2 regions of the Thioalkalivibrio sp. XN279 genome follow, and region 1 is predicted to be linked to the other one. Evidence: riboswitches for the same ligand, from Rfam matches in the RefSeq annotation. Region 1 holds a riboswitch; the other holds the start of a gene.
What was found. Region 1 has a riboswitch for S-adenosylmethionine ahead of G8346_RS04060 (hypothetical protein). Riboswitches for the same ligand answer to the same signal wherever they lie in the genome.
Positions count from the first base shown of each region.

Region 2: it holds a riboswitch for S-adenosylmethionine, as region 1 does, so the genes downstream of both, metB (cystathionine gamma-synthase) here and G8346_RS04060 (hypothetical protein) in region 1, are expected to answer to the same signal.

Region 1 is NZ_JAANBD010000023.1:225,713-240,640, reverse strand. Features, by position in the region: gene G8346_RS04085 (hypothetical protein) at 1-50, shown strand, start outside; gene G8346_RS04080 (hypothetical protein) at 47-763, shown strand; gene G8346_RS04075 (hypothetical protein) at 1,041-1,799, opposite strand; gene G8346_RS04070 (hypothetical protein) at 1,796-2,245, opposite strand; gene G8346_RS04065 (hypothetical protein) at 2,286-2,867, opposite strand; gene G8346_RS04060 (hypothetical protein) at 3,013-3,825, opposite strand; SAM-I-IV-variant riboswitch at 3,879-3,986, opposite strand; gene G8346_RS04055 (VWA domain-containing protein) at 4,083-5,426, opposite strand; gene G8346_RS04050 (MerR family transcriptional regulator) at 5,423-6,160, opposite strand; gene G8346_RS04045 (helicase-related protein) at 6,763-9,783, shown strand; gene G8346_RS04040 (hypothetical protein) at 9,813-11,543, shown strand; gene G8346_RS04035 (DNA cytosine methyltransferase) at 11,597-13,246, opposite strand; gene G8346_RS04030 (NERD domain-containing protein) at 13,318-14,928, opposite strand, start outside.
Region 2 is NZ_JAANBD010000027.1:179,988-194,915, reverse strand. Features, by position in the region: gene G8346_RS07875 (isoprenylcysteine carboxylmethyltransferase family protein) at 1-22, shown strand, start outside; gene ilvD (dihydroxy-acid dehydratase) at 35-1,705, opposite strand; gene ilvC (ketol-acid reductoisomerase) at 2,101-3,105, shown strand; gene ilvG (acetolactate synthase 2 catalytic subunit) at 3,102-4,757, shown strand; gene G8346_RS07855 (ACT domain-containing protein) at 4,754-5,029, shown strand; gene G8346_RS07850 (threonine/serine dehydratase) at 5,023-6,132, shown strand; gene G8346_RS07845 (2-isopropylmalate synthase) at 6,122-7,660, shown strand; gene G8346_RS07840 (branched-chain amino acid transaminase) at 7,713-8,684, shown strand; gene leuC (3-isopropylmalate dehydratase large subunit) at 8,681-10,102, shown strand; gene leuD (3-isopropylmalate dehydratase small subunit) at 10,099-10,686, shown strand; gene leuB (3-isopropylmalate dehydrogenase) at 10,674-11,759, shown strand; SAM riboswitch class I at 11,789-11,920, shown strand; gene metB (cystathionine gamma-synthase) at 12,038-13,228, shown strand; gene G8346_RS07815 (SPFH domain-containing protein) at 13,288-14,229, shown strand; gene G8346_RS07810 (hypothetical protein) at 14,254-14,478, shown strand; gene proB (glutamate 5-kinase) at 14,518-14,928, shown strand, end outside.

The DNA.
Region 1 (14,928 bases):
TGGGGCGCAAGGTCAGACGCCTGCCGTGCAATGCGGAAGCAGCGAAATGACCAGGAACGCCACCAGGTGCCCGGCTCCGTCGTACCGGGCGTTGCTACGCGGAAAGCTGCAGACTCAGCTGGACGGGTCGGTCCGGGCCATCAGCGGCTTCGCGCGCCAGAATATATCGCCCGACTACATCGCGGCGCGCTTCGAGATCTCGACCATCCCCACGCCTGGCCGAACCAAGCAGGACGAGGAAATCTCAATGGAGACCGTCACCCAGGAGTCCAGGGACGGGAGCCAGTATGTAGAGATGTCGTTCCACAGCGCTGGAGGGTACGACGAGGAACCGGAAGTGGTGGTCTTCAGCCGCAGGCCTGGCGGAAGAGCCGAGTCCCAAGTGTGCTCCGACCCGCCTCTCATTAGGGAAATCCCGCGAGAAATCCTGTTCCGTGCGGAACTGGGCACCATGCTCATCGAGACCGCAATGGAAGGCCGGCATCATGTCGATGCGATCGTCATCGACCCACGGAGCAATGGCGCCGCCACGCGCGCCTCGATCCGAATCCGGCCGTACAAGGGCGCAATGCTTTCCACCTACCGCGCCCGTGCCTGGGAGTTCGAGTACGAGTACTTCAGCCTCGATGACCCGGATACGGTCGTGGTGAGAGAACTCGAGGTGATCACATCAGAAATCGTGCCTCTGTTCTCGACGATGGACTGGGGCGATGGCTCGATCAGCCTGCAGTACACGATACAAGCTACGCGGCGCATGTCGTGAGCGGAACGCAAGCTTTATCCTGGCATCTCACGCCGGTAAATCGGGACATACAAGGTTTCTCTTCACGCGCAGTCGATCGCAATCAGCAAGACTCCCAGTCCGACGATAAACATCCACACGAAGTCGATGAACGTCATCACGCCATCGTCGTCATCGTCGTCCTCTCGCTTCCCCATAACGAACCCCCGTTGGACCATGGGTCAATCAGCATCCCGTGCGGAGTTTCCACGAGGCGCCCGGTGGCGAGCACCCGGCTAACCTCGTGACCCCCCAGTTCCTATCCCAGGTACTGATGACGAAACCCTTCCCGCCCGAGATCGTAGGGCGCCGGATTGGTGGCATGTGGAACCGCCGCCATCCGATTGCCTACGAGGTAATTGATCCGGTAGGTGCAGTTGCCGGAGGGATGCAACATGCCACCGATGACTCGATCAGGTCGCAGCAGCCGCTCTCCAACCAGCCGATCAAGCACCTTCTGAACCAGCGGACCAAGCCCGACGAAGACCGCGTTGTCGAGTTGCCGCACCTCCTCGACGAAATTCTCCAGGAGGTATCTCCGGAGCAGCGGATGCTTGGTCATGTCCGGCGCGCCACGGTAATCCTGGTGGTTAACGAAAACCGGGTACCGAAGCAGAGATGTGGCGTGCAGCAGATATCGGCTCGTTGAAAAGAGCTCGCTTGCATCCTGCAACCCAAGCCAAGACTGGAAGCCCCAGTGGTTGAGCTGACGGACCAGGTTGGTACGCATGGGCTCCCCGCTGAATGCGGCCGTCTCCTTGGCAGCGCGAATCGCCTCTTCGGGAGAATTCCCAGCCAGCAGAGCCCGCCGAGCTGCGTTGTTCGCGTTGACCATCTGCGTTGGCCCGGGCGTGATGCCTACTAGCACGACGCGTGCAAGCGGATTGATGTACTCGAAGGGCGCGTAATAGACCGCGAAGTCATCGCACGAGTCCATCAAGAGCCTTGGATCCCGCAGAGCGGGTGCCGAAGCTCCGCAAATGACGGGGATGTATTTTTCTATGGTGAAGCCGCTCATATGGAACCACCTGCGCTGCTGAAGTGATCCGCGAGGGCCGTGAGCAAGCGCTTCAAGGCGACAGAATCCTGAGCCTGGTACGCACGAGCATAAGGCGCCTTGGACGTGCCCCTTAGCGGATATCCGTGGTAATTACTGCTTTGGAACAGGTTTGTCCCTGTCCGCCGGTTTACGGGCGGCGAGATACCATTCGTGGCGGCATCCAAACCGGAAACAAACTGGTCCGGATGTACTGCTACCCGGTACTGCTCGAACCGGCCATCCGGTGTGACGCCCTGGTCTTTATGGAGATAAATCGCGTGAGGGCTGAGCGAATGGAGCAGCTTCAGTACCTTCACGTATGCGTCGCTGCCATCCTTCTTCATTCCGATTTCATATCCGAGTTCCTTCACAAGCCTCACAACCTTGTCACGAGTCTCGTCATTTACAGCCTTGGTTTTTGCCATCTCTATAGTCCTCCCGAATTGTTGAAATCAATTTGCCGTTTCATTCCCACGCGAGCGAGCGCTGCGTAATCAATGATGGGGGCGCTGACTGATCCTCCGGGGCCATGCGAACCCTGAGGTCCGGATTGGCTGCCAGGGCATCGACTAACTCCTTCAGCGTCTCGAACGTCACCTGGTCTTTTTCGAACCGGCTCGTTCCTGCAACGAAGAAGCCATCCCGGTTGCGGTGCGGGACAAACCGTTTGCCCTTGAGCACGCCGCGCCGGGCGTAATAGACCGGCGTCGGGGTACGCGCCTTAGCTCCGGAATCTTTACGAGACTCCGACGGGCCCGGATCCTGGAGATATGTCGCGAGGAACGGATAGCGATGCCGGAAGAATCGGATCACCTCGACCTTGCCTTCGCCGATCTCTGGATCCAGGCCAGTCGCCTTAACGATCAATGGAACCAGCGGGCTTGGTATTGGGCTCGAGCCGTTTCGCCAGTTAGCGATATTGTTCGGCTGGCCTGTCCAGCCATTCTCTTGCAATGACTGTTGCAGGTCGGCATTCCCTACTCCAGCCAGATTCATCCTTCCAACGAGCCACTCGGCTTCGTCGAAGACGTCGATAACTTTTTGCATAAAACATTCTCCGCTGAATAGGCCCTGCACAGCGCGCACTGTATCGCGCCTCTTTCTGGATTGCAAGCATTGCTCGGCGAGCAGCAGCCAAGTGCTCCAACCGAACGCCGTTACTGGGACGCCGGTGGGCTACCGGCTAACCTGCCTATACGCCCCGCTTGCCTTCCGCGGCCATCACAAACCCCAACCCATACAACTCCAGCACCTGCTGCAACTCCTCCGCGGAGGCCCGAGTCGAGACGCAGGGCACGGACGATGCCGGGCCGCCGAGATCGGACTCGCAGAACCCCAGCCGCTCCGCCTGGTGGGCCGGCAGTGCCTTCCAGATCTCGAAGCCGGGCGTGTACTCGGTGGCGATGCGCGCGGCGAAGTGGGCATGGCGCTCGACGTCGACATCGATCAGCAGGGATGACAGCCACTCGTTGATGACCTGGTCGGTCTCGCATTCCGGCAGCGCGTCACCGTTCTCGTCAACCTCGAGCCACTCGCACTCCTCGTCGTAGTCCCAACCAGCCGCAGCCATGACCGCCTGCTTTTTCTGCTCGTAGGTGGCGTCCTCCGGCAGCTTCACGTCGTAGTACTCGGCCATGCTCGGACTGTCGACGATATAGCTCTCGGTCGAATCGTCGTCGCAGCGAGCCCGGACGCCAGTCCACCCGTGATACTCCAACCAGTCGAAGTCCGCCGCCACGATTACGCCGCGCTCGAGCGTGATCAGCACCCGCGACTTCTCCTGGCAGGGGCGCCGGGGGAAGGCGATGACATTGCCCGCGGTCGCCTCGCCCTGGTCCGGATCCTCGCCTTCCATGCGCTTGAGCGTCCTCCGGGCCAGGCATGCATCGGGGTAGCGCTTGAGGTGCTGCCGCAGGACATGGCGCAGGTGGTACGCCTCCTTCCACGACAGGGGCAGATAAATCGCGCCGTCCTTCTGGAAGACGGACTTGGGAAGATCAGACATGAATCAGCCTCCAATGCATTGTCATTGCAAAGGAAGCCGACGCGCGTTGTGGAATGGACCCGGTTCGTTGCCTGGGTCGGCCACATCCCCCCTCTCGGGGGCAGCCACCTTGCCTGGGTCGGGCAGGTTGGCGGAGCGTCAGCTCACTCTTGATGCGTGGTCGAATTTAAGTCTGCCTGCGGCTCGAAGCAACCTGCGGGCTTGAAACCAGTGTGCCGCCCCGGTGGCTCAGGAGGTGAGCCACCGGGGCTTCACGTTTACCGCGGGTCCCGCCGCCGCGGCTCGGCCTTGCCCTGCGCGCGCTTGCGGCGCAGGTAGTCGGGCGCGTCCATGCTGCCCGGATCCTGACATTCGTTCACGTGGGCCATGCGGCTGCGCATGCGGCGCGAGCTGTACATCGCCTCCTTGGCGAACATGAGCTCGTCGCGCTGGCGGGCGAGCCCCTCCAGCTCCTCCACGACGCCCTCAAGCCACGGGTTGTCGACCGACATCTGCCGCGCCTGGGCGAGCGCCAGGTTGACCGCGTTCCAGTCGTGCCGGCGCGCGGCATCCCGCGCCGTCTGCTGCATGCCGGCCACGAGGAGCTCGTTCACCCGGCGGCGCCCCAGCTCGTCCTCGGCCAGGGCCGCATAGGCGGCCGCCGGCATCGCGGGCAGCGCCAGCGATTCGGGGCTCGTCTGGTGCTCGACCCCGTCGAGGTCACGCCAGGCCGCGCGCACCTTCACGAGGTCGCGCAACTCGCCCGCCGTCGCGGTGCCGGCCTCTACGGTGAGCTGCACCAAGGCCCAGGCCTCGCCCTCGTAGGCCACGTCCGGCAGGCGCCAGCCGCCGCGCGCGCCCTGCCGATAGCCGTTGAGCACCTTGGCCGAGACACCGGCCGCGGTCTCGACCCGCAGCTCCACCTCGCGGGCGCACAGCGCGCCCATCAGCGCCAGCTCCTCCTGGAACGGGTCGGCCAGGTCGTCGGCGCTCTGGCCGTAGTAGGCGTTGCCGCGGCCGGCGTCGGCCATGGCCGTCATGAGCTCCTCGTTGAAGTGGTGCCCGAGGCCGTAGGTCGAGGTGGTCACGCCGGCGTCCGCGAGCTGCGTCACCTGGTCGGTGATCGTGCCGATGCCGGTGATGCCGCTGTTGGCACAACCGTCCGACAGCAGGATCACGCGCGACAGGATGCCCGCGCCGGTGTGCGGCGCGAGCGTCTCGGCGCCGGCCAGCCAGCCGCCGTGCAGGTTGGTGCAGCCGCCCTCGTCGATCGAGTCAATCGCGCGACGCAGCGTGTCGCGCTGGTCCATACCCAACAGGCCGGTCAGGCGCTCGACCGAGTCGTCGTAGATCACGATGGTGGCCTTGTCCCCCGGGTTCAGCCCGTCCACCACCATGCGCGCGCAGCGCTTCGCTTCCTCGAGCGGCTTGCCCGACATGCTGCCGGAGCGGTCCACCACCAACGCCACGTGCACCGGGCCACGGGCCGGGCGGTCCTTCTCGGGCCGGGGCGGCGCCTGCACACGCACCAGCACGTCCACCGTGCTGCGATGTTCGGCCAGCACCGCGGCGCGCGCCGGCGTCATCACCAGTGTCAGTTCGTTCTTCAGTTCCCTGTTCATTTCCGTTCTCCTCGGGTCATCCTTGCCTCGCGCAGCGCCTCAGCGAGCGCCTTCCCAAGCGCCTCCGCCTCCGCCGGCCCCAGCCGGCGCAGCTCGCGCGCGTCCACGTAAACCGTCGCCCACGGCGTCAGCCGCAGTTGCACCATCTCCTCCCGCTCCACCGTGCCCGACTCGTTGCCGAGCTCCCGCAGGGTCTCCGCCAGGCCCATGCGCCGCGCCGCGAGGCCGGCCGCCCGGGCCAGCGAGTCCGAGCGCGGCGGCGCGCTGTCCGAAAAGGACGGCTCGCGCATGCGCATGGATGCCGCGACGGGCGACACCGCGCGGCGACGCGAGACTTTATCCGGGGCAGCCTGCGAAGCCCTGATGCGGGCGATCGCCCGCTCCGCGTCGGTCGGCAGCTCCGGCTCGCCCTCTTGCAGCGCGGGAATGGGCAGGTCGTAGGTCTGGATCAGCTCGGCGATCTTGGCCAGCGGCCAGCCGTCCTTGAGGAGCTTCCGGGCGATCACGAACTCGGCCGCCTGCCGGGCCCCGTAGACCGCCTCGCGGCCCTGCCGGACCGGCGGGGTCAGCACCTCGACGGAGACGTAATGGCGGACCAGGCGCTCGTTGGCGACCTCGCCGTCTTCGATCCCGTTGTCCTGCAGGAGTTGGTTGCAGAGGTCCGCGAGCTCAGTCGCGGAGCCCTTGAAATCAAGGACTTCGTCGGGGATAGCGATCGGAAAGACTTGCGACATTGACAATCTCCGTTGACGATGACAGCAGCTTAGTCACGTCAATGGCCTTTGTCAACGTCAATCACTGTGTCGGAGCGATTATCTCAGGGGGGAGGCTCAGGGGGTGAGCCTGTCATCCCTGCGAACGTCAAGTCGCTCCAGTGCCAGATTCGTCTTAAGAGGCCCGTCCATGACTACATGTTCAGGGGTTGACCTTCAAAACCGGTAAACCCCACATCTCGCATGACTCGTATTTACGGAGTACGGTCAGGCGTTAATCTCGACTGCGGTACCTGGAAAGCCTCAGCATTGGAGAGATTATCCCGGTTGAGGTGGCTCACGCGGCGAGCCCGGGCCCTTGTTAGAAAATACAAGTTGGCTGCTCTTGGGCTTAACGGAATCATTTACCTTTTTTCGATGTGTGTCCCCAGATCAGCCAAGTATCAACCTGTGACTCTGCCTGGAGGTCAATTTTTCGCGGCTATGATTGGCCAGTCATTTAATCCTGAGCTTTTTTGTCAGCTCGTATCCATTGGCAGGAGCGCTGCGTGGAACCTGGAACGCAAGTAAGACTGAAGAGTGACCCATCCCGCATCGGCACCCTCACGGGAATCAAGCGGACAATGGGTGGCAAACTCTACTACCAGGTAAGATTTCCTGACACCAGTACATTCTACGCAGAGCCCAGCCTTGAACCCGCTGACGCAGGGCCGCAAGATCCCATCGAGCTTCTCCGCGAGGGCCGCCTTGGTCGCGCCCGCGACTTGCGTAGTTGCCTGACTCACATACGCCTGACCGGGCGCCTCGCCGACCTGATTTACAGCATGGAAACGACTAATACGGATTTCTATGCCTATCAGTTCAAGCCAGTCCTGAGTTACCTGGAATCCCCGAGTAACGGCATTCTGATTGCGGATGAGGTTGGTCTCGGAAAGACCATCGAAGCTGGACTGATCTGGACAGAACTACGCGCCCGATTCGACGCCCGCAGGCTGCTGGTAGTTTGTCCGGCCATGCTGCAACAAAAGTGGCAGATTGAGCTCGAGCGCAGGTTTGGCGTTGAAGCCTCCATTCTGGATGCAAAAGAGCTGACCGCTCTGCTGAAACGCGTCCGGCAAGGCGAGAAATCATCTTATGCGGCCATCTGCAGCATGCAGGGTGTTAGACCGCGTCGCCAGTGGGGAGATGACGCGAATCTTAGTCCCGCCTCGATCTTGGCCCGTCTTCTCGACGAAAGCGCCTTTGATGAGCCGCTGGTCGACCTTCTTGTCGTTGACGAAGCGCACTACATGAGAAATCCCGAAACGATGACCTCGCGTCTTGGCAAACTTCTCCGACCGGTTTCCGAGGGCATAGTGCTCCTGTCGGCGACCCCGCTTCACCTCAAGAACCGGGATTTGTATGAGCTCCTGAACCTCGTAGACGAAGATACGTTCTCAAACCCTGACGTCTTCGATGACATTCTGCAAGCCAATGCGCCGCTGCTGAACCTGCGAGACGCGATCCTCCAAGGCAGTGCGCGGCAGAAGGATTTCCTGGAAAACTTATCCAACGCGCGGTCTCACTACCTCCTGCGTGAGAACCAGCAGATTTCGAACCTGGTTCAGCATCCGCCCCCTGATGAGGCGTTTCACGACCACGGCAGGCGCAGTGAACTTGCAGCCGAAATCGAGAGAATCAATCTGCTGTCCCATGCGGTGACAAGGACTCGGAAGCGTGATGTTCATGAACGCAAGGTCGTTCGTGAAGCTGTGCCAGAGCACGTAGAGATGTCGACGCTTGAGGCTGAAGCATATTCTGCCGTCACACAGATAATCCGAGATTATGCTGAGCGGCAGGGTGGGCACGAGGGATTCCTGCTGGTGCAGCCCCAGCGCCAGCTATCAAGCTCCATGGCCGCCGCAGTCGCGGACTGGCATGAACGCGGTCTGGACTTGGAAGAACTGTTTGACGGAGTGGACGAACTGCCCGATGAGGACAGAGCCCAGCCGGGACCGCTCGTCTCGACTCTGATTCGGCACATTTCCGACGTTGGCGATCCGAAAGCGTTGCGCAAGGCAGATACCAAGTATGCACGATTGAGGGCCATGCTCTCGGACCACCTCAGGGCGCACCCGGGAGAGAAGATAATCCTGTTTGCAACCTTCAAACCGACCCTGCGTTACCTGAGACAGAGGCTCCAGGAAGATGGCATTTCCGGGGTCTTGCTAACTGGCGATTCCGGCCAGCAGAAGATGGAAATCCTGGAAGACTTTTCGAGGGATCCGAATACCTCAATCCTGCTCGCCTCAGAAGTAGCCAGTGAGGGTGTTGATCTGCAGTTCGCACGAGTACTGATCAACTACGATCTTCCGTGGAATCCAATGCGGGTCGAACAACGCATCGGTCGAATAGATCGCATCGGCCAAGCGGCAGATCGGATAACCATCTGGAATCTTTTTTACGCAGGAACGATCGATGAAAGAATTCACGACCGGCTTTTTCAGAGACTGAGAATTTTCGAAGAAGCGCTTGGCGGCCTTGAGCAAGTCCTCGGAGAAGAAGTCCGACAGCTGACGATGGACTTGTTATCAGGACGACTCACGCCAGAGCAGGAAGCGCAACGGATTGATCAGACCGCCCAAGCCCTTGAAACGAGGAAGCTGCAGGAGTCACGACTCGAGGAAGAAGCCGGAAACCTGATTGCTCACGGGGACTACATTGTTAGGCAGGTCAGCGCCGCGCGCGAAATGAGCCGCTGGATTACTGGCGAAGACCTTTGGAATTACATCAGGGATTTCATCGATGACAGGTACCCGGGAAGCGATTTCAGGCAGGCTGAAAATCGCGAACTGGTATTCCAGGTCACTCTGTCGGAGAAGGCGCGGGCAGACCTTACAGCGTTCCTCAAGGCGAAGAAGCTGCTGGGAACCACCCAGCTGGTTTCCAACAATCCAAAACCAACGACCGTTCACTTTTCCAGCAAGGCGCACACGACGCGACGCGGGAGAGAAGAGTGGATAACCCAGTTCCATCCATTGGTCCGGTTCGCAAGTCACACCATCGGTGCAGAAGCCAACCCCTTCTACCCTGCCGTGCTGGTCGAGGTCCGCACCAGTTCGATTCCCCGATTGCAGGCCGGACTCTACCCTTTCTACGTCGGTCGATGGTCCTTCACCGGCCTCCGTGTTATCGAGAAACTGGTGTTCCAGGCTGCTGCCATTGACAGCGACGGCGGGCTGACGCCGTTGGATGCAGATAACGCAGAGTGGCTAGTTACGCGCGCGGCAATGCACGGAACTGACGGGATTGATGCCGGGGCAGGCATTGAATATGACACTGCGGCCCGGGCGGTTGAGCAACTTATGCTCCGGTCCTTCGCGGAATACGATTCCTTCGCCGGGCGTATTGCTGCTGAGAATAGTGACCGGGTCCGATTACAGAAAGCTGCGGTCCGGAAGCACCTGCAGCGGCAAATGGAGTCTCTGCAAAGGGTTCGGGCCTCTCTTGAGGAGAAAGGTCGAACAAGACTGATCCCCGCGACAGAAGGAAGGATGAACCGCCTCAGTGCACGAATGGCGCAAAGGCTCTCAGAGCTCGAATCCGCGGGCAACACGCGTCACGAGCGTTCTGATGTTTGCCTGGGGCTGATCAACATTCGGTGACAGGCCATTGCTGATTTTGGAGACCAAGGATGGGAAAGCGCGGCAGAAGGGATGAGGGGCTCTTTGGACACAACAGCCTGGGCGACAAACTCAGGGCATTGCTCTTCGGCAGCAAGAAAGACTCCCGGAAAGATACTGCGAAAGAGGAGGCGAAACGACCCATAGAAACAGTCCGCCGCAGCGCGGATCAGGTCGAACCGGCCCGGGAGCGCCTTGAGCAGGCCAGAGAGGCCCGGCCGGATTCCCGCCACCCGCACCTAAAGGGCAGTTCCAAAGCAGAGATCGTCCTCCCCGAAATAGCGCCCTGCCATTTCGAGATGCTCCGGGAGCGTCCTGAAGCTCCACGCCACACAGGGCCACGCGGGGCGCGGAAGTCGATCCGGCTGAAGTACGGAAGCGGACCGGAAACCGATCTTGTCATTGGCATTGACCTTGGAACCTCTTGCACGAAAATCGTCGTTCGAGACGCGATTCGCGACGAGGCTTTTGGTGTACCTATTGGTGAATTATCCGGCTTCGACTCGGCTTACCTATGCCCGAGCCGGATATCGATCTCGCAAACCGGCACATTGAGGCTGGAGCCCGCCGGGCTCAGCATCTGGGACTTCAAGACCCGCCTGGTCAAATTCGGCGACACGCTTTTTCGGCTGGAGGAACGATTTCCGGAAGCAACTGCTCTAGAAATGACCACTGCGTATCTTGCTCTTGTCCTCACTCATACCCTCTGGTGGATCGAACAGCAGCTCGGGCGCCGACTTGAGAAGACCGCCGTCACGTGGCACCTGAACGTCGGGATACCAACCAACCAGTTACACGTCGCGCACTCCGCTACCCCCTTTCGTATCGCTCTTCTCGCCGGCTGGATTCTCGCCGAGCAGGGTCCCACTGACATCACGCTTTGCGAGGTCAGGACAGCGCTGGCCGAGGTCGATTCCTGGCTGGCCGCCGAAGATGAACAGGCGTGGCGCCCAAGGCACCATATCTCGAGGGATTTCGTACACGCCTTCCCGGAGATCGTCGCGGAGGTGTCCGGCTACGCGAGATCAAAAATACGTAAGGCTGGACTCCACTTCATAATGGATGTGGGCGCCGGCACCGTCGATCTGGCGACGTTTAACCTGGTCGACAGACCAGATGGAGACGCTTACGCGATCTTCCTGACGAAAGTGTATTCGCTTGGCACTGCCCGACTCCTCAGCTACAGACAGAACGCCCTGGATTCCATCCTTGGCAAGGACTCTGATCGGGACGAGATCGTAAACAAAGCCCTCTTTGGCGGGGCGGGAATGACGTCGAGCTTGCCTGACCTGAATACACTGGCGCCAAGCCTGTCTGCTGAAAGGCGCCCCGAAGTGGATAGTGGCTTTATCTCGATGGTTCGGAGCGGGTGCGCCCAGATTCTTCTTGAGACGAAAGCAAACAGGATCCAGGACGCGTACCAGTGGGAAAACGGACTCCCGGTATTTATCTGCGGCGGCGGATCGCTCGAGCCCGTCTACTTGCGGTCACTGAAGCTGGTCGAAAGCACGTTTACGCCAGCAAAACAGGGGTTCAGGTACATTGATTTGCAAATGCCGGACCAGTTCTATGCGTCTGGCCTCGCTCCGGCGATGTTTCACCGGCTGGCTGTCGCGAATGGCCTCGCATACCGGCACTTTGATATCGGGGAGCCTATTCCTCCCAGTGAGATTCCGGATTTGAAACGCCGCGATATCCCGGAGCTGCTGGGAGGTGCGTTTGTAAGGAAAGAGGACGTTTAAAGCCCTGCTCGTTTAAGCATCCACTCCGAAACCAGAATTGAACAAGCTCGAGCCTAAGCCATCAATTCATAGACAATCTGGCCAATCTGCTGCGCTAGGTATGGCGGAACCGCGTTACCGACCTGCACATACTGCTGGGTGCGATTGCCTTCGAAGAAATAGTTGTCCGGAAATGTCTGCAGCCGGGCCGCCTCCCGAACTGTGAGACTGCGGCACTGACCTGGATCGGGATGTATAAAGTAGTGTCCGTCTTTTGCGATGTGGCTGACAATCGTACTCGACGGCGCGTTTCGGGCCTGTACTTTGAATCGGTCAGCGAACTTTCCAGTCTCCCAGCTACGGTGGTTCGGCGCGAATATTTCAGGAAATTCACTGGACCTAGGAGAGAGGCCCTCCGTCTGATAAGCGAAGCTTGCGCAGTACATGTAGCGACCAAGATCCGTAGGCATATGTGCCTTAGACTCGTGATTCACGAAACCCGCGATTTCTTCATCTAACAGCCATCTCCGGAGATTATCCGGACCCTTGAACTGCTTATTTCCCGGAACGAACTGCCCCCCACGAGTCCTCAGTCGATGCGCTTTCTTCAGCCCTCGATCTACGACGTCGCAACTCAACCCTTGCCGTGCGAGCTCTTTCGAGACGATTTTCGCCTGTGCAGCGATCTCTGAAGCCCAAGTTTCATGCGAATCTAGTTGCTTGGAAATACCACTGCGAACGTCGGGAAGGTCTGCCAACATTTCCCCGACGGTCCATTGTCTCGGAGACTCTTGAAGCACCGATGGCGAGAGAGAGATATCCTCGCGCACGCCAAGCAGGATCACCCGATGCCTGGTCTGCGGCACACCGTAATTCTCGCTGCGAATAATACAATCGGAACCCGAAGTATCGGCTTCACCGACCTCGTGGCCTGTTACCAGAGAATAGATCCTGTAACGGCCCTGCCGCGTCGTACGTTTCCCCAAAGCGCGATCAGGGCACCTCAAGTCCACCAGCAGGCTAGGGAATATCCGCTGATTCTCAATCGAGGACGACAGGATGCCCTTTACATTCTCCATGACAAAGACTTCGGGCCGCATGGTCTGGAGAACCCGGAGGTACTCGGCATACAGGAAATGTCGCTTGTCCTGTTCCGGGCGATAGTCCTTTACGCCACGATTGCGGGCGCGACCAACTAGTGAATACGCTTGGCACGGGGGACCTCCGATCACAACCCAAGGACCCTCATGCTTCCGCTTGAGTGATCTCAATCGGGTATAGATGAGTTCGTCATCTGCACTTTCTCCCAACTCACGAGGCGAGCCAAGAGTTTCTTCGATGGCCCTATTGGCCTCATCTGGATACCTTTCAAACAGTGTTTCCCGCGAAATCACTCCGCGGATGTAGTCGTAATAGTCTCTCGGAAGCTCGGGAAACTGGCGCGTGAACGCTCTGAGCTGGAGCGTGCGGTGCGCACTCGGCTCCATCTCAACAGACATTCGGATCTTGAACGGTTTGTGCACACCGTCTCGACTGAATGCCGAAATACCTTCGCCCAAGCCGCCGGGTCCGGCAAACAAATCTATGACGCCTATATCGGATCGCATCGACCAAAAGTCCTTGTTGACGATCAGGTTAGGGGGTCTTCCGATGACGAGCGATCCATCATCTCTGCCTTCAGACCGCAGAGCGGTGTTCGAGGGGCTGCTCACCGTCGCAAACATACCAATGCATGTAAGAGCGACTCCGAGTGAAAGTTACTAGATCAAATTCAGCTCTTCTCCCGCCCGGCCATTCAACTGACCAGACGCGCACCAAACTCTCTCAGGCGCCTTTCGTACTCAACTTTGGTATCGGACTGAAGGAACGTTGTAAGCAGAAATTGCGCCCTGGACAGCCCTGCATAATGAAGAAGGGCCTTGGCTTCGTCCTCCAATCCTTGTATATCGATCGCAATCACGCACTTTCTCTCAAGGCCCTTGAACGCGTGAATGGTGCAGAAGGCGATGTGGTCTCCGTTTGGGACATCCTCCGTCAGGTCGACGATCGGCTGACCCGCCAGTCGTGACATGTTCCGAAGAAGCGATCCGCTCTTCCGTCTACTGCTGAGGATAATGATATCTGTCGGATCGAGATCCCGCTCAAGCAGGCGCTCGACCTCTTGAGTTATCTTTTGCTCAAAATCGCTAGTATCTCTATAAGTAACGGTCTTACATGCTGGCCCATCAATGGCTCCCTCGATAGCACATTCGAATCCCGCGATTACTGAAGTCTCAACGGCAACCGGACGAGTATTTCTACAGTTAACCGTCAGTTCATAACTCGCGTAGCCGACATCTTGGAGGCGCTCCAGCGCCTCAGTCGACAGCTCCCCGTAAATGTCTTGTTTAGGATCCATAAAGAGATGCCATTCGCCGAAGTCGATCCCGCCTTCGACGATAACGTCGATTGCATCGAGGTGGGACGGCGTAAGGATGTCCTGGGCCTCGTCCACGATCAGGACGTCGAATGGCTTGAGATCCAATTCGAGGACGGAATCGGCAAATGCTTCCGGCATTACGGTACCGTAAAGTTTGCGTTCGTCGCCCCCGGCAGCACTCAGCAGTTCAAGATTCCCTGCATCGCTGATTACGCTCCGATAATAGGAATGCAAATTTGCGACCGTGATCAGATCTCTAAGGCTTTCTGGAATATTCTCTGTTATATGCCTTGCGAGCAACTTGTTGAAGCAGACGTAAAGCACTGACTTGCGGCACTCCTCAGCGCAATACTTGGCCTTGTCAAATGCCAGCAAAGTCTTTCCCGTTCCAGCCAATCCGCTCACAATTGTCTTTGGATTCGCCTTCATCCCTTTCAATATCTTTGCTTGAGTGGCCGTCAGTTCAATGAGCTCTGCGTGCAGTGCGTTCAAGTAGCTGCCCAGACTCATGTGAGACTCGACGTCTGGGCGAAGAAGCCGACGGATCTCCTGTATGTCCTCCTTCTTTATCTCCCGCGGCGATCTTTCCCTGGTTACTTCATGCCTTTCACGCCAGAATCTGGCCAGGCGCCCGACATAGAGAGCGAGATCTTCTCGCCGGTGTCGACGATCCCACAGGACCTCCTGAATGATCTCCTCGCTTTCAGCGGTGAAAGTCTCGTATGGCAAGGCCACTCCATACCCCACAAGGCATCCCCGAAACCGCTCGTTGTCATAGAGCCTGTTGCGAATAGTGGCTGCCGCTCCGGACGCCTGAGCCCACGGGCTTTCCGCCTTGGTATACGATTCCCGTCCATTCGGTGAGGTGATAGTCCACTCTCCATCCCGGCACGAGACCGTCCCGCCCTTGACCTCAATCACGAATAGGCCCTTGGTGGAAATAATGACGATATCGGTCTCGCCCCACATCTTGAGCGGGTGCCTTGA
Region 2 (14,928 bases), on a different contig from region 1:
CCGCGTGCGCCGCTGGCTCTGAGCTCGGGTCAGCTCAGCTGAGCACGGCGCCCTTCGAGGCGCAGCTGACGAGGCGGGCGTACTTCTCCAGCACCGTGCCGCGTTTCTCTCCCTGGCGCGGGCGCCAGTCCTCGAGCCGCCGCGCGAGCCCGGCCGGCCCGACGCGCAGGGTGATGGTGTGCCGGGAGGCGTCGATCTCGATCTCGTCGCCGTCCTCCACCGCCGCCAACGGGCCCCCGGCCGCCGCCTCCGGCGCCACGTGCCCGACCACGAAGCCGTGACTGCCGCCCGAGAAGCGGCCGTCGGTGATGAGCGCGACGGAGTCGCCGAGGCCGCGGCCCATGATGGCCGAGGTCGGCGACAGCATCTCCGGCATCCCCGGCGCGCCCTTCGGCCCCAGGTAGCGGATCACCACCACGTCCCCGGCCGCTATGCGGCCGGCAAGGATGGCGTCGAGCGCCTGCTGTTCGCCGTCGAACACGCGTGCCGCGCCGACGAAGCGCTCGCCTTCCTTGCCGGTGATCTTGGCCACGGCGCCGTCCGGGGCCAGGTTGCCGCGCAGGATGACCAGGTGGCTGTCGGCCTTGATGGGGGCGTCCAGGCCGCGCACGACCTCCTGCCCGGCGGGGTAGGGGGCGACGTCCGCCAGGTCCGCCGCCAGCGTGCGGCCGCTGACCGTGAGACAGTCGCCGTGCAGCAACCCGGCGTCCAGCAGCATCTTCATCAGCGGGCGGATGCCGCCGATGGCGATCAGCTCGGACATGAGGTACTTGCCGCTGGGCTTGAGGTCCGCCAGCACCGGCACGCGCGCGCCGATGCGGGTGAAGTCCTCGAGCTCCAACGGCACGCCGATCGCGTCCGCGATGGCCAGCAGGTGCAGCACCGCGTTGGTCGAGCCGCCGAGCGCGATGGTCACGGCGATGGCGTTCTCGAAGGCCTCCCGGGTGAGGATGTCCGAGGGCTTGATGTCGCGCGCCAGCAGCTCCAGGACGGCGGCGCCCGCACGCCGGCAGTCCTCGGCCTTGGCGGCGCCGACGGCTTCCTGGGCCGAGCTGTTCGGCAGGCTCAGCCCCAGCGCCTCGATGGCCGAGGCCATGGTGTTGGCGGTGTACATGCCGCCGCAGGAGCCGGGGCCGGGGATGGCGGTGCGCTCGACCTGCTTCAGTTCCGCCGCGGAGACGGTGCCGCGCGCGTGCCCGCCGACGGCCTCGAACACCGAGACGATGTCGGTGTGGTTGGCGCCGGGGCGGATGGTGCCGCCGTAGACGAAGACCGAGGGGCGGTCCAGGCGCGCCATCGCCATGACGCAGCCCGGCATGTTCTTGTCGCAGCCGCCGATGGCCACGAAGCCGTCGAAGCCTTCGCCCGCGACCACGGTCTCGATGGAGTCGGCGATGACTTCGCGCGACACCAGCGAGTAGCGCATGCCCGGCGAGCCCATGGAGATGCCGTCGGAGACGGTGATGGTGTTGAAGATCACGGCCTTGCCGCCGGCGGCGTCGGCCCCGGAGGCAGCCTCCCGCGCCAGCTGGTCGATGTGCATGTTGCACGGCGTGAGCTGCGCCCAGGTGGAGGCGATGCCGACCTGGGGCTTGCTGAAGTCCGCGTCGCTGAAGCCGACCGCGCGCAACATGGCGCGGCTGGGGGCGCGAGTGACACCGTCGACGACGGGGCTGGAGTACTTGCGGGAGCGCTGGTCAGTCATGTCGAAAATCGCCTTGGCTGATGGAAGGTTTCACCCGGCCGCTGAAAAAAAGTGTTGACACGGCGGAAAGCATCGTGCTTAGAATCCGCTCAACCTGATTGCAGCGCAACAAGCGTTACCCAAACAATGAGCCACGGCAAGTCACAGCGCAGGAACCACACGAGGCAGCGGCCCATCGCCGTCGCCCGCGTGCCCGAGCGCCTGCCGATGCACGCAGTCAGCGCCCTCCTTGGCCTCCTTATCGTGATTCTCGTACTTGGGAAGAGCGGGGTCGTGGTGTAGGTAGGCGAAAAAGCAGCGAGCAACCAAACCATAGAACCCCGCAACCGGAAACGGCTGCGGGGTTCTCGCATTCTGGGCCTGAAAAATCTTGGACTTGAGGAAAGGTGTTGAGCATGAAGATCTACGTCGAATCGGATGTTGACCAGGGCAAGGCCGGCGTGAGCCGTATCGCCGTCATCGGCTACGGCAGCCAGGGCCGGGCGCATGCGCTCAACCTGCGCGACAGCGGCTTCGACGTCACGGTCGGGTTGCGCCCGGGCGGGCCGAGCTGGAAGCAGGCGGAGCGGGACGGCATGAAGGTTGCGCCGCCGGCAGAGGCGGCTGCGGGGGCCGACATCGTCGCCATCCTGGTGCCGGACATGGCCGCGCCGGGCGTGTGGCGCGCCATCGAGTCCGCCATCAAGCCCGGCGCGGCGATCCTGTTCGCGCACGGCTTCAACATCCACTACGGCTCCATCCAGGCCCCGGAATCCATCGACGTGGTCCTGGTGGCCCCCAAGGGCCCCGGCGCGCTGGTGCGGCGGCAGTACGAGGAGGGACGCGGCGTGCCCTGCCTGATGGCCGTGGCGCAGGACGCGACGGGCCGGGCCAGGGCGCGCGCCCTGGCCTACGCCCACGGCATCGGCGGCACGCGCGGCGGCGTGCTGGAGACGACCTTCGCCGAGGAGACCGAGACCGACCTGTTCGGCGAGCAGGCCGTGCTGTGCGGCGGCGTCACCGAGCTGGTCACGCAGGGCTTCGAGACGCTGGTGGAAGCCGGCTACCAGCCCGAAGTGGCCTACTTCGAGTGCATGCACGAGCTGAAACTCATCGTCGACCTGCTGCACGAGGGCGGGCTGGCGAAGATGCACCAGTTCGTCAGCGACACCGCCAAGTACGGCGACCTGACGCGCGGGCCGCGTGTCGTCGATGCGAGCACGCGTGAGCGCATGCGCGAGGTGCTGAAGGAAATCCAGGACGGCACCTTCGCACGCGAGTGGCAGGCCGAGTCCGAGGCGGGCATGCCGCGCTACAAGGCGATGATGGCGGCCGACATGGCCCACCCCATCGAGAAGGTGGGGCGCGAGCTGCGCGCCCGCATGTCGTGGCTGCGCTCAGACAAGCAGGACGCGGCATGAGCGCCAAGGGAGCCGAGCTGGTGGTCCGCGCCCTGGAACAGCAGGGCGTCGAGATCATCTTCGGCTACCCGGGCGGCGCCATCATGCCCGTCTACGACGCATTGCTGAACTCGTCCATCAAGCACATCCTGGCGCGCCACGAGCAGGGCGCGGCGCTGGCCGCCGACGCCTACGCGCGGGTCACCGGCCGCCCGGCGGTGTGCATGGCGACCTCCGGCCCGGGCGCGACCAACCTGGTGACCGGCATTGCCAACGCCTTCATGGATTCCGTGCCATTGGTGATCATCACCGGCCAGGTGCCCACCACCGTGATGGGCACCGACGCATTCCAGGAGGTCGACGTCTTCGGCATCACCATGCCGATCGTGAAGCACAGCTTCATCGTGCGGCGCGCCGAGGATATCCCCAAGACTATTGCGCTGGCCTTCCAGATCGCGAGCGAAGGACGGCCGGGGCCGGTGCTGGTCGACCTGCCCAAGGACGTGACGAATGCAGTGCCCGCCATCACGCCGATCTACGAGACGCGGCGCCAGAAGCGGCAGTCGCCCGACCCCGAGCAGGTCGAGATGGCGCGTGAACTGATCCTGGCTGCGCAGCGGCCGGTGCTGTACGGCGGCGGCGGCATCCCCATCGCCGGCGCCGTGGACGCCTTCCGCGCCTACGCGCAGGCCAGCGGCATCCCGGTGGTGACCACGCTGAAGGGCATCGGCTCGGTCTCGACGCGGGACGAGAATTTCCTCGGCATGCTGGGCATGCACGGCAACCGTGCCGCGAATCGCGCCATCCAGGAGTCCGACCTGCTGATCTGTGTCGGTGCGCGTTTCGACGACCGCGCCACGGGCAAGCTGGACGGTTTTGCGCCCAAGGCCAGCGTGATCCACATGGACGCCGATCCGAGCGAGATCGGCAAGCTGCGCTTCGCCGACGCCGGGCTGCTTGGCGACCTGGCGGAGTCCCTGGGCGCCATGCCGACCGGGCTGTCGATCGAGCCGTGGCGCCAGTGGTGCGCCGAGCGCAAGGTCGAGCACGCCTGGCGCTACGACGCCCCCGGCGACTACATCTACGTGCCGCACATGCTGCGCCGGCTGACCGAAGAAGCGCCCGACGTGACCATCGCCTGCGACGTCGGCCAGCACCAGATGTGGGTCGCGCAGCATTGCCATTTCGACCGCCCGGAACAGCACCTGACCAGCGCCGGGCTGGGCACGATGGGCTACGGCATCCCGGCCGGCATCGGCGCCTGCCTGGCGCGGCCGGGCGCGCGCGTGGTCACGGTCTCCGGCGACGGCTCGATCATGATGAACATCCAGGAGCTGGCGACCATCAGGCGCTACGGGCTGGACCTGAAGATCCTGCTGGTCGACAACTCCTCGCTGGGCATGGTGCGCCAGTGGCAGCAGCTGTTCCACCAGGAGCGCTACAGCGAGGTCGACCTGTCCGACAACCCGGATTTCGTCGAGGTGGCGCGGTCGTTCGGCATCCCGGGCTTCCGCATCACGCGGCGCGACGAGGTCGAGGGCGCGATCCGGAGGCTGCTGGAGACCGAGGGCCCGCTGCTGGCCCACGTGTGTATCGATCCGAAGAGCAATGTCTGGCCGCTGGTGCCGCCGGGCCAGAGTAATGACGTGATGATGGAGGAGTTGAGCGCATGAACCACACGCTGCGGATGAACATATACAAGGTCGAGGGCGCCCTGATCCGCCTGCTCGGCCTCATCGAGCGGCGCGGATTCGCCGTGACCTCCATGAACGCCCATGCGGACGAGAGCGCGCAGCACGTGGAAGTGACGGTGAACGTCCACTCCAGCGGCCGCTCCGTCGAGACGCTGACGCGACAGATCCAGAAGCTGTACGACGTGCGCAGCGTGGCCTGCCTGACCGCCGCGGAGACGCCGGCCGTAGTAGGGGAGAGCGTGGCATGTTGAGCGACGGTTCCCTGGCCCTGGATCCGCGGGTGCCAAAAACCCCGCGCGGCGCAGCGCCCCCTGCGGCCGCGGCCACTCCGCTGGTCACGCTGGCGCAGGTGGAAGCCGCGATGGCGGTGGTGGGCGCGCAACTGCCGCCGACACCGCTGTTGCATCACCCGATGCTGGATGCCGACGTCGGCTGCGAGGTGCACGTCAAGCTGGAGAACGCCCAGGACGTGGGCTCGTTCAAGATCCGCGGCGCGCTCAACCTTTTGCACGGCATGTCCGCGGAGGACCGCGCGCGCGGCCTGGTGACAGCCACCCGCGGCAACCACGGCCATGCGGTGGCCTATGCGGCGCGCATGCACGGCGTCTGCTGCACCGTGTTCGTGCCGCGCGACAACAGTCGCGAAAAGAACGACGCCATGACGGCGCTGGGCGCCCGCGTGATCGAGATCGGCCACGACTTCGACGCCGCCATGATCGCAGCCGAGGAGCACGCGGAACGTACCGGTGCGCGCCTGGTGCACACCGCCCGCGATCCCGACATGGTGGCGGGCGCCGGGACCATCGCCATGGAGATGCTGGCGCAGGCGCGGCAGCCTTTCGACGCGGTGTTCGTCCCGGTCGGCGCGGGCGGCATTGCCGCCGGGATGGCGACGGTGATCAAGGCGCGCAGCCCGGCGACCCGGGTGATCGGCGTGTGCGCCGAGAATGCGCCGGCCATGCATCACGCCTGGCATACCGGCGAGCGCCATCCCTTCGCTGCCGTCGATACCCTGGCGGACGGACTGGCCGTGCGCGTGCCGGTGCAGGCCACGCTGGAAGTGATGCGGCGCCATCTCGACGACGTGCTGCTGGTGTCGGAGCGCGAGATCCAGGCTGCCATCGCGACTTACGCGCGCAACGTGCACCAGATGGCCGAGGGCGCCGGCGCCGCGGCGCTGGCCGGCGCGCAGCGCTATGCGCGCGAGCACGGTTGTGCGCGCATCGGCGTCGTGCTGACCGGCGGGAACATCGACACGGCCACGCTGTTGCGGGCCCTGCAGGACGAACGGCCGATGCACCAGCCCAAGGCCATGCCTTACTTCCCGATCGGGGAGCTGTCCTATGGCTATTGAGCCCGATCGCCTGGTCATTTTCGACACCACGCTGCGCGACGGCGAGCAGGCGCCGGGCTGCAGCATGACCGACCGCGAGAAAATCCGCGTCGCGCACGCCCTCGCCGAGCTGGGTGTCGACGTCATCGAGGCGGGATTCCCCGCCGCCTCGGACGGCGATTTCGAGTCCGTGCGCCTGATTGCACGCGAGATCCGGGGGCCGGTCATCTGTGGCCTGGCGCGCTGTGGCGGCAACGACATCGAGCGTGCGTGGCAGGCCTTGTGCGAGGCGGAGCGGCCGCGCCTGCACGTGTTCATCGCCACCAGCCCGATCCACCGCGAGCACAAGCTGAACATGAGCCGCGACGAGGTCATCCGGCGCGCAGTGGAGGGCGTGCGGGTAGCGCGCGCGCTGTGTGCGGATGTGGAGTTTTCCGCCGAGGACGCGGCGCGCACCGAGCTGGACTACCTGGCGGAAGTGGTGCAGGCGGTGATCGAGGCCGGCGCCACCACGGTCAACATCCCGGACACCGTCGGCTATGCGGTGCCGGCCGAGTTTGCGGAGCGCATCGCCTACCTGCGCCAGCACGTGCCCGGCATCGAGCGTGCCGTGCTCAGCGTGCATTGCCACGACGACCTCGGCATGGCGGTGGCCAACAGCCTGGCCGCGGTGCAGGCGGGCGCACGGCAGGTGGAGTGCACCATCAACGGCATCGGCGAGCGCGCCGGCAACTGCGCGCTGGAAGAAGTGGTGATGGCGGTACGCACGCGCGCGGACCGCATGCAGGTGCACACCGGCGTGGACACGCGGCGCCTTGCGCCCACCAGCCGCCTGGTGGCTGCAGTCACCGGCGTCGCCGTGCCGCGCAACAAGGCGGTGGTGGGCGAGAACGCCTTTGCCCACGAGGCCGGCATCCACCAGCACGGCATGCTGCGCAACCAGCAGACCTACGAGATCATGCGGCCCGAGGATGTCGGCCTGGGCGGCAGTCGCCTGGTGCTGGGCAAGCACAGCGGCCGGCACGCCTTCCGCAGCCGGGTCGAAGAGCTGGGTCTGGCACTGGACGAGGCCGAGCTGGACCGCGCCTTCATCGCCTTCAAGACGCTGGCCGACCGCAAGAAAGAGATCTTCGACGCCGACATCGAGGCGCTGGTGTTGCGCTCCGACGAGGTCGGCGCCGGGCCCTGGCAGCTGGTCAAGCTGCGCATCGCCTCAGGCGACGGCCCGCGGGCCACGGCCGAGGCCGAGCTGGCGCATGCCGACGGCACTCGCCGCCGTGAATGCGCCGAGGGCGACGGCCCGGTCGAGGCCGCGTTCAGCGCCATCGAGCGTGCCACCGGTGTGACGGTGGAGCTGAAGAGCTTCGACGTGCGCAACGTCACGGTGGGCGAGGACGCCCAGGGCGAGGCCGTGGTCTCGGTCGCCCACGGCGGCCGCAGCTGGCAGGGCAAGGGTTTCGACACCGACATCATCCAGGCGAGCGCGCTCGCGTTCCTGCAGGCAGTCAACCGCATCTCGGCCCGGCGGGACGCGGAGCAGGCTGCCTGAGCAGGCACACGACAGAGTTTTTTTACCAGGCACGAGTCAACGGAGTATTCAAGTGGCGCCCCAGTTTCCACGCTATATCTGGCAGAACGGCAGGATCGTCCCCGGCGAGAGCGCCACGGTGCACGTGCTTTCGCACGCCCTGCACTACGGCTCTTCGGTGTTCGAGGGCATTCGTGTCTATCGCACGCCGGAAGGCTCCCGCTCATTCCGCCTGCGCGAGCACGTGCAGCGCCTGTTCAACTCGGCGAAGATCTATCACCTGCGCATGCCGTTCACGCCGCAGGAGATCGAGGCCGCGTGTAACCAGGCGGTACTGGCCAACGAGCTCAACGCCGGCGCCTACGTGCGCCCGGTGGTGTTCCGCGGCTATGCCGGCCTCGGCCTGACCGCGCCGGCCGACTCGCCGGTGGAGGTGGCCATCGCCGCCATCCAGTGGGGCGCCTACCTCGGCGATGAAGGCATGAAGAACGGCGTCGACGTCTGCGTCTCGTCCTGGAACCGGGTGGCGCCGAACACCATTCCGTCCGGCGCCAAGGCCGCGGGCGGCTACCTGTCGAGCCAGCTCATCAGCATGGAGGCGAAGCGCCACGGCTATGCCGAGGGCATCGGCCTCACCACCGACGGCATGATCGGCGAGGGCGCGGGCGAGAACATCTTCATCGTCAAGGACGGCAAGATCTACACGCCGCCGGCTGCCTGCTCGATCCTCGCCGGCATCACCCGCGACACCGTCATCACCCTGGCGCACGCCGCGGGCCTGGAGGTGCATGAACAGCCGATGCCGCGCGAGATGCTGTATTTCGCCGACGAGATCTTCTTCACCGGCACCGCGGCCGAGGTGACCCCGGTGCGCTCCGTGGATCGCATCGCCATCGGCAGCGGCACACGGGGGCCGGTCACCGAGCTCATGCAGCAGCGCTTCTTCGGGCTGTTCAACGGGGAGACGCGTGACGAGTGGGGCTGGCTGCAGCCGCTGGAGTCGCCGGAGTCGGCCTTCACGCCGGTCGCCTCGGTGGCGGTATGAGTGCGCCGCGCACCTTGTTCCGCAAGGTCTGGGACCGGCATGTCGTCGTCCCCGAGACCGCGGAGACGCCTGCGGTGCTGTACATCGACCTGCACCTGGTGCACGAGGTGACCTCGCCGCAGGCCTTCGCGGCCCTGCGCGAGCGCGGCCTCAAGGTGCGCCGTCCCGAGCGCACGCTGGCCACGGTGGACCACTCCATTCCGACCGATGACGGCAGCTGGGCCGAGGGCCTGGGCGACATGGATGCCGCGGCGCGCTACCAGGTGCGCATGCTGGGCGATAACTGCGGCCGCGCCGGCGTGCGGCTGTTCGGCGTCAACAGCACGCGCCGCGGTATCGTGCACGTCATCGGCCCGGAGCAGGGCGCCACCCAGCCGGGCATGACCATCGTCTGCGGCGACAGCCACACCACGACGCACGGCGCTTTCGGCGCGCTGGCCTTCGGCATCGGCACTACCGAGGTCGGCCACGTGCTGGCGACGCAGTGCCTGCTGCAACGCATGCCGAAGACACTGCTGGTGGAGTTGCAGGGGCGTCTGGGCCCGGGGGTCACTGCGAAGGACGTGATCCTGGCCGTGATCGGCCGCATCGGCGTCGACGGGGGCACCGGCCACGTGATCGAGTTCCGCGGCGCGGCGGTGGACGCGATGTCGATGGACGAGCGCATGACCCTGTGCAACATGGCCATCGAGGCCGGCGCCCGCGCCGGCATGGTGGCGCCGGACGAGACCACCTTCGCGTATCTCGAGGGCCGGCCCATGGCGCCCCGCGGCGCCGACTGGGACCGCGCCGTGGCGGACTGGCGGCAGCTGCGCTCGGATCCGGGCGCCGAGTACGACCGCAGCGTCATCGTCGACGTCTCGGCGCTGGAGCCGCAGGTCACCTGGGGCACCGACCCGGGCATGGTCATGCCGGTCAGCGGCCGCATCCCGGAGCGGGTCAGCAGCGGGCAGCGCAAGGCGCTGGACTACATGGGCTTGAAGCCGGGCGCAGCCATCGCGGGCCAGCCGATCCAGCTCGTATTCATTGGCAGCTGCACCAACTCGCGCCTCAGCGACTTGCGTGCGGCCGCGGCGCTGCTGCGCGGCCGGCGGGTGGCGCCCGGCGTGCGCGCGCTGGTCGTGCCGGGCAGCCAGCAGACGCGCCGTGACGCCGAGGCCGAGGGGCTCGACCGCGTGTTTCGTGATGCCGGTGCCGAGTGGCACCAGTCCGGCTGCTCGCTATGCATCGCCATGAACGGCGACCGCGCCGCCGCCGGCCAGTACGTGGTCAGCACCAGCAACCGCAACTTCGAGGGCCGGCAGGGACAGGGCGCGCGCACGCTGCTGGCCAGCCCGCTCACGGCGGCCGCATCCGCCATCACCGGCAAGGTGGCCGACCCGCGGCCGTTGCTGGAGGAAGGGAGGCGCATCGCATGACCGAGCCCTTCTCCGTGCTCACCGCGCGCACCGCTGTCCTGCCCGTGGATAACGTCGATACCGACCAGATCATCCCGGCACGTTTTCTCACCACCACCCAGCGCACCGGCCTCGGCCGGCACCTGTTCGCGGACTGGCGGCGCGATGCAGCCAATCGGCCGCGCGAGGACTTCGTGCTCAACCGCCCAGAGTCGGAGGGCGCGCGGGTCCTGGTGGCGGGGCGCAACTTCGGCTGCGGCTCTTCGCGCGAGCATGCGCCCTGGGCGCTGCTCGACTACGGCTTTCGCGCGGTGATCAGTACCGAGATCGCCGACATCTTCCGCAGCAACGCCCTGCGCAACGGACTGCTGCCGGTGGTGCTGGATGCGGAATCGCATGCCTGGCTGCTGGCGCACCCCGGCGCCGAAATCACCATCGACCTGCGCAACTGCACGGTGCGGCTGGAGGCAGGGCGCGAGGCCGGCTTCGAGGTCGAGGCTTTCGCGCGCCACTGCATGCTCAACGGCGTCGATCCGCTGGGCTGGTTGCTGAGCCAGGAACCGGCGATACAGGCCTACGAGGGCCGCCGCGCATGTCCCGCCTGATCGCGCTGCTGCCCGGCGACGGTATCGGTCCGGAAGTCGTCGCTGCGGCGCGGGTGGTGCTGGACGCCGTGGCAGAAACCTTCGGCCACGATTTCGAGTTCCGCGACGGCCTCGTCGGCGGCTGTGCCATCGAGGCCACCGGTGAGGCGCTGCCGGCGGCGACGCTTGAACTGTGCCTGGCGAGCGAGGGTGTGTTGCTCGGCGCGGTCGGCGGGCCGCAGTGGTCCGATCCCGCGGCCCCGGTGCGGCCGGAGCAAGGGCTGCTGGCGTTGCGTCGCGCGCTCGGCGTCTACGCCAACCTGCGCCCCGTCGCCACCCATCCGGCGCTGTACGGCGCCTCGCCGTTGAAGGAACACCTGCTCGAGGGCGTCGACATACTGTTCGTGCGCGAACTCACGGGGGGCATTTATTTCGGTGCCAAGCAGCGCGACGCCGACGGTGCCTCGGACGTGTGCAGCTACAGCCGCGAGGAAATCGAGCGCGTGCTGCGGCTGGGCTTCGAGCTGGCCCGGAAACGCAACGGCCGCCTGACTTCAGTGGACAAGGCCAACGTGCTGGAGACTTCCCGGCTGTGGCGCGAAATCGCCACGCGCATGGGGCGCGACGAGTTTCCCGACGTGCGCCTGGAGCATGCCCTGGTCGACGCCGCGGCGATGCAGCTGATCCAGGATCCGCGGCGCTTCGACGTGGTGGTGACCGAGAACATGTTCGGCGACATCCTCACCGACGAGGCGTCCGTGATCACCGGCTCGATCGGCATGCTGCCGTCCGCCTCGCTGGCGCAGTCCGGGCCGGGACTTTACGAGCCTATCCACGGCTCTGCCCCCGACATCGCCGGACAGGGCATTGCCAATCCCTGCGGCACGATTCTCAGCGCGGCCATGCTGCTGCGCCACTCGCTCGGGCTGGAGGACGAGGCAAGCGCAGTGGAGCAGGCGGTGCAGGACACCGTGGTGCGTGGCATCGGCACCCCCGACGTCGCCGGGCGCGAACGCGCCGTCACCACACAGCAGGTCGCGGCGGCCGTCGCCGCTGCGCTCGGGACGAGATCACCGGCGCGGGCTATTGCCTGAGCGCCACGAACGGTTACAGTAGAGACGCATACTCATCCAGACCGGCGGAGGGACAGGCCCTTTGATGCCGGGGCAACCTGCGGGACTCACCATCCCGCAACGGTGCCAACTCCTGCGGGGAGCGAAGCGGCCGATGCCGTGCGCTTGCCGGGAGATGAGTTGCCGGGCAGCCCCGCCTTTGCCGGCGGACTCGTGGGCCCGGTGACCCCGCCCGACGCCTCCGCAGGGTTCGCGATGAGCCGAACCCGCTCCCACGGGAGCCTAGACGGAGGAGAGTCATGAGCAACAGAGCCCCGGCCACCCGTGCCGCCCGGTCCGGACTCGGCAGCGACACCCAGCACGGCGCCGTCGTGCCGCCACTGCACCTGAGTTCGAACTTCACTTTTGCCGGCTACGGCGACAAGCGTCGTTACGATTACACGCGTTCCGGCAACCCGACGCGCGACGCCCTCGGCGAGGCGCTGGCCGAGCTCGAGGGCGGTGCCGGCACCGTCGTGACCTGCTCGGGCATGGCGGCGATCACGCTGGTGTGCCAGCTGCTCGAGCCCGCCGACCTGCTGCTGGCGCCGCACGACTGTTACGGCGGCACACACCGGCTGCTGTCCTCGCTGGCCGCGCGCGGCCAGTTCCGCCTGTCGTTCATTGACCAGTCCGACGCGCGGGCGCTGGCGGCCGCCTTCGCCGCGCGGCCGCGCATGATCCTGGTCGAGACGCCGAGCAATCCCTTGCTCCGGATCACCGACCTGGATGCGGTGGGGCGCTTGTGCCGCACGACCGGCACGCTGTTCGTCGCTGACAACACCTTCCTTTCGCCCGGCTGGCAGCGGCCCATGGCGCACGGCGCAGATATCGTGTTGCACTCGACCACCAAGTACCTCAACGGCCACAGCGACGTGGTGGGCGGCGCGGTAGTGGCCGGCAGCACGGAGTTGCACGAGCGTCTCGACTGGTGGGCCAATTGCCTCGGCCTCACCGGCGCGCCGTTCGACAGCTACATGACCCTGCGCGGCATCCGTACGCTGCACGCCCGGCTGCGCAGCCACGGTGAGAACGCGGCCGCGCTGGCCGAGCTGCTGTGCCGCCATCCAGCCGTGAGCCGGGTGCATTATCCCGGCCTGCCAGGACACCCGGGTCATGACATCGCCTGCCGCCAGCAGTCCGGTTTCGGCGGCATGCTCAGCTTCGAGCTCGCGGGCGGCGAGCCGGCGGTGCGGGCGTTCCTGGATGGTCTCGAGTTGTTCTTTCTCGCCGAGTCGCTGGGTGGCGTGGAGAGCCTGGTAGCCCACCCGGCGTCCATGACCCATGCCGCCATGGACCCGGAGGCGCGTCGCGTCGCCGGGATCAGCGACGCCCTGCTGCGCCTTTCCGTTGGCATCGAGGACACCGCGGACCTCGTGGCCGACCTCGAGGCTGCACTGGAGCGTGCCCAGGCGGCGGCGAGGCCGCTCGCGGCGGTGGCCGCGGGGTAGCGGGGGCCATATCAAAGTGATATCATCCTGACATCATTTATTCACCGAGGTAGAGAGCCGTGGTCGAGGAAAGAGACTATCGCCCCTTGTCGGGCTGGCTGCCGCTGGCCGTCGTCATCGTCCTGCTGGTCGGCGGCCCCTGGTATTTCTTCTATTCCATCCAGGCCGGCGCCTCCGGCTGGCCCATCGCGGGCAGTATCGTGGCGCTGGCGGTGGGCCTGGTCATGATCTTCGGTTTCATGGCGATCGCGCCCAACGATTCCCGCGTGTTGCTGCTGTTCGGCGAGTACAAGGGCTCGGTGCGCGCGTCGGGTTTCTTCTGGGTCAACCCGTTCTTCAGCAAGAAGAAACTGTCGCTGCGCGTGCGCAACTTCGAGACCGGCTCGCTTTCCACCCCGGAGAAAAAAGATGCGGCGGGCAAGGTCGTGCAGGAGCGCACCCGCACCCACGGCCGGCCGTCGAAGGTGAACGATCGCGACGGCAACCCGATCGACATTTCCGCCGTCGTGGTCTGGCGCGTGGTTAACACCGTCGAAGCGCTGTTCGAGGTCGACGACTACGAGGACTTCGTCGCCGTGCAGAGCGAAGCGGCGCTGCGCAGCATGGCGAGTCGCTATCCCTACGACAGCGAGGATCACGAGATCTCGTTGCGTGGCGACACCAGCAAGATCTCGGGGCAGTTGCGCGACGACATCCAGGAGCGGCTCGACAAGGCGGGCGTCGAGGTCATAGAGGCGCGCATCAGCCACCTGGCGTACGCATCGGAGATCGCGGCGGCCATGCTGCAGCGCCAGCAGGCGCAGGCCGTGGTTGCGGCGCGCACGAAGATCGTCGAGGGCGCGGTTGGCATGGTGCAGATGGCGCTCGACCATCTCGCGCGCGACCAGGTGGTCGAACTCGATGACGAGCGGCGCGCGGCCATGGTCTCGAACCTGCTGGTGGTGCTTTGCAGCGACCGGCACACCCAGCCGGTCGTGAACACCGGCACGCTCTACAGCTAGCCCGCGTACCCGGGAGCCTGGCCTTTGGCCAAACGCGACGCCTTCCTGCTGCGCATCGATCCGGAAATTCTTGCCGCCCTGAGACGCTGGGCGGACGATGACCTGCGCAGCCTGAATGCCCAGATCGACTACCTGCTGCGGCAGCGCCTGCGCGAGGCCGGCCGGATGCCCGCGCGGGGCACCGGCGGGCGGCGCCGCGAGGAGGCGAGGGGTGGCAATGCTCCGGGCGAGGATTCCGGCCCGGACTGAGCATGCGGCCAGGGCTTCACATGATGCGCTGCAGCGGTCATGCTGTCCGGCAAGATGACGCGGGATCCAGCGGACATTGCGCCCAGCCGCATCGCGGCAGCCAGGCGGGTCGTGATCAAGATCGGCTCGGCCCTGCTCGTGGACCGTGCGAGCAATCGTCTCGACGCACCCTGGTTCGAGAGCCTTGTCGAAGACATCGCCCGCCTGCGGCGGCGGGGCCAGGAAGTGCTGGTGGTGTCCTCCGGCGCCATCGCGCTGGGACGGCGTCACCTCGGCCTGCGCAGCGGCGCCCTGCGCCTGGAGGAGAGCCAGGCGGCCGCCGCCGCCGGCCAGGTGCAACTCGCCCATGCCTGGCAGGAGGCCCTCGGCCGCGAGCAGATTCCCGCGGCACAGGTCCTGTTGACGCTGGGTGACACCGAGCAGCGCCGCCGCTACCTGAATGCCCGCGGC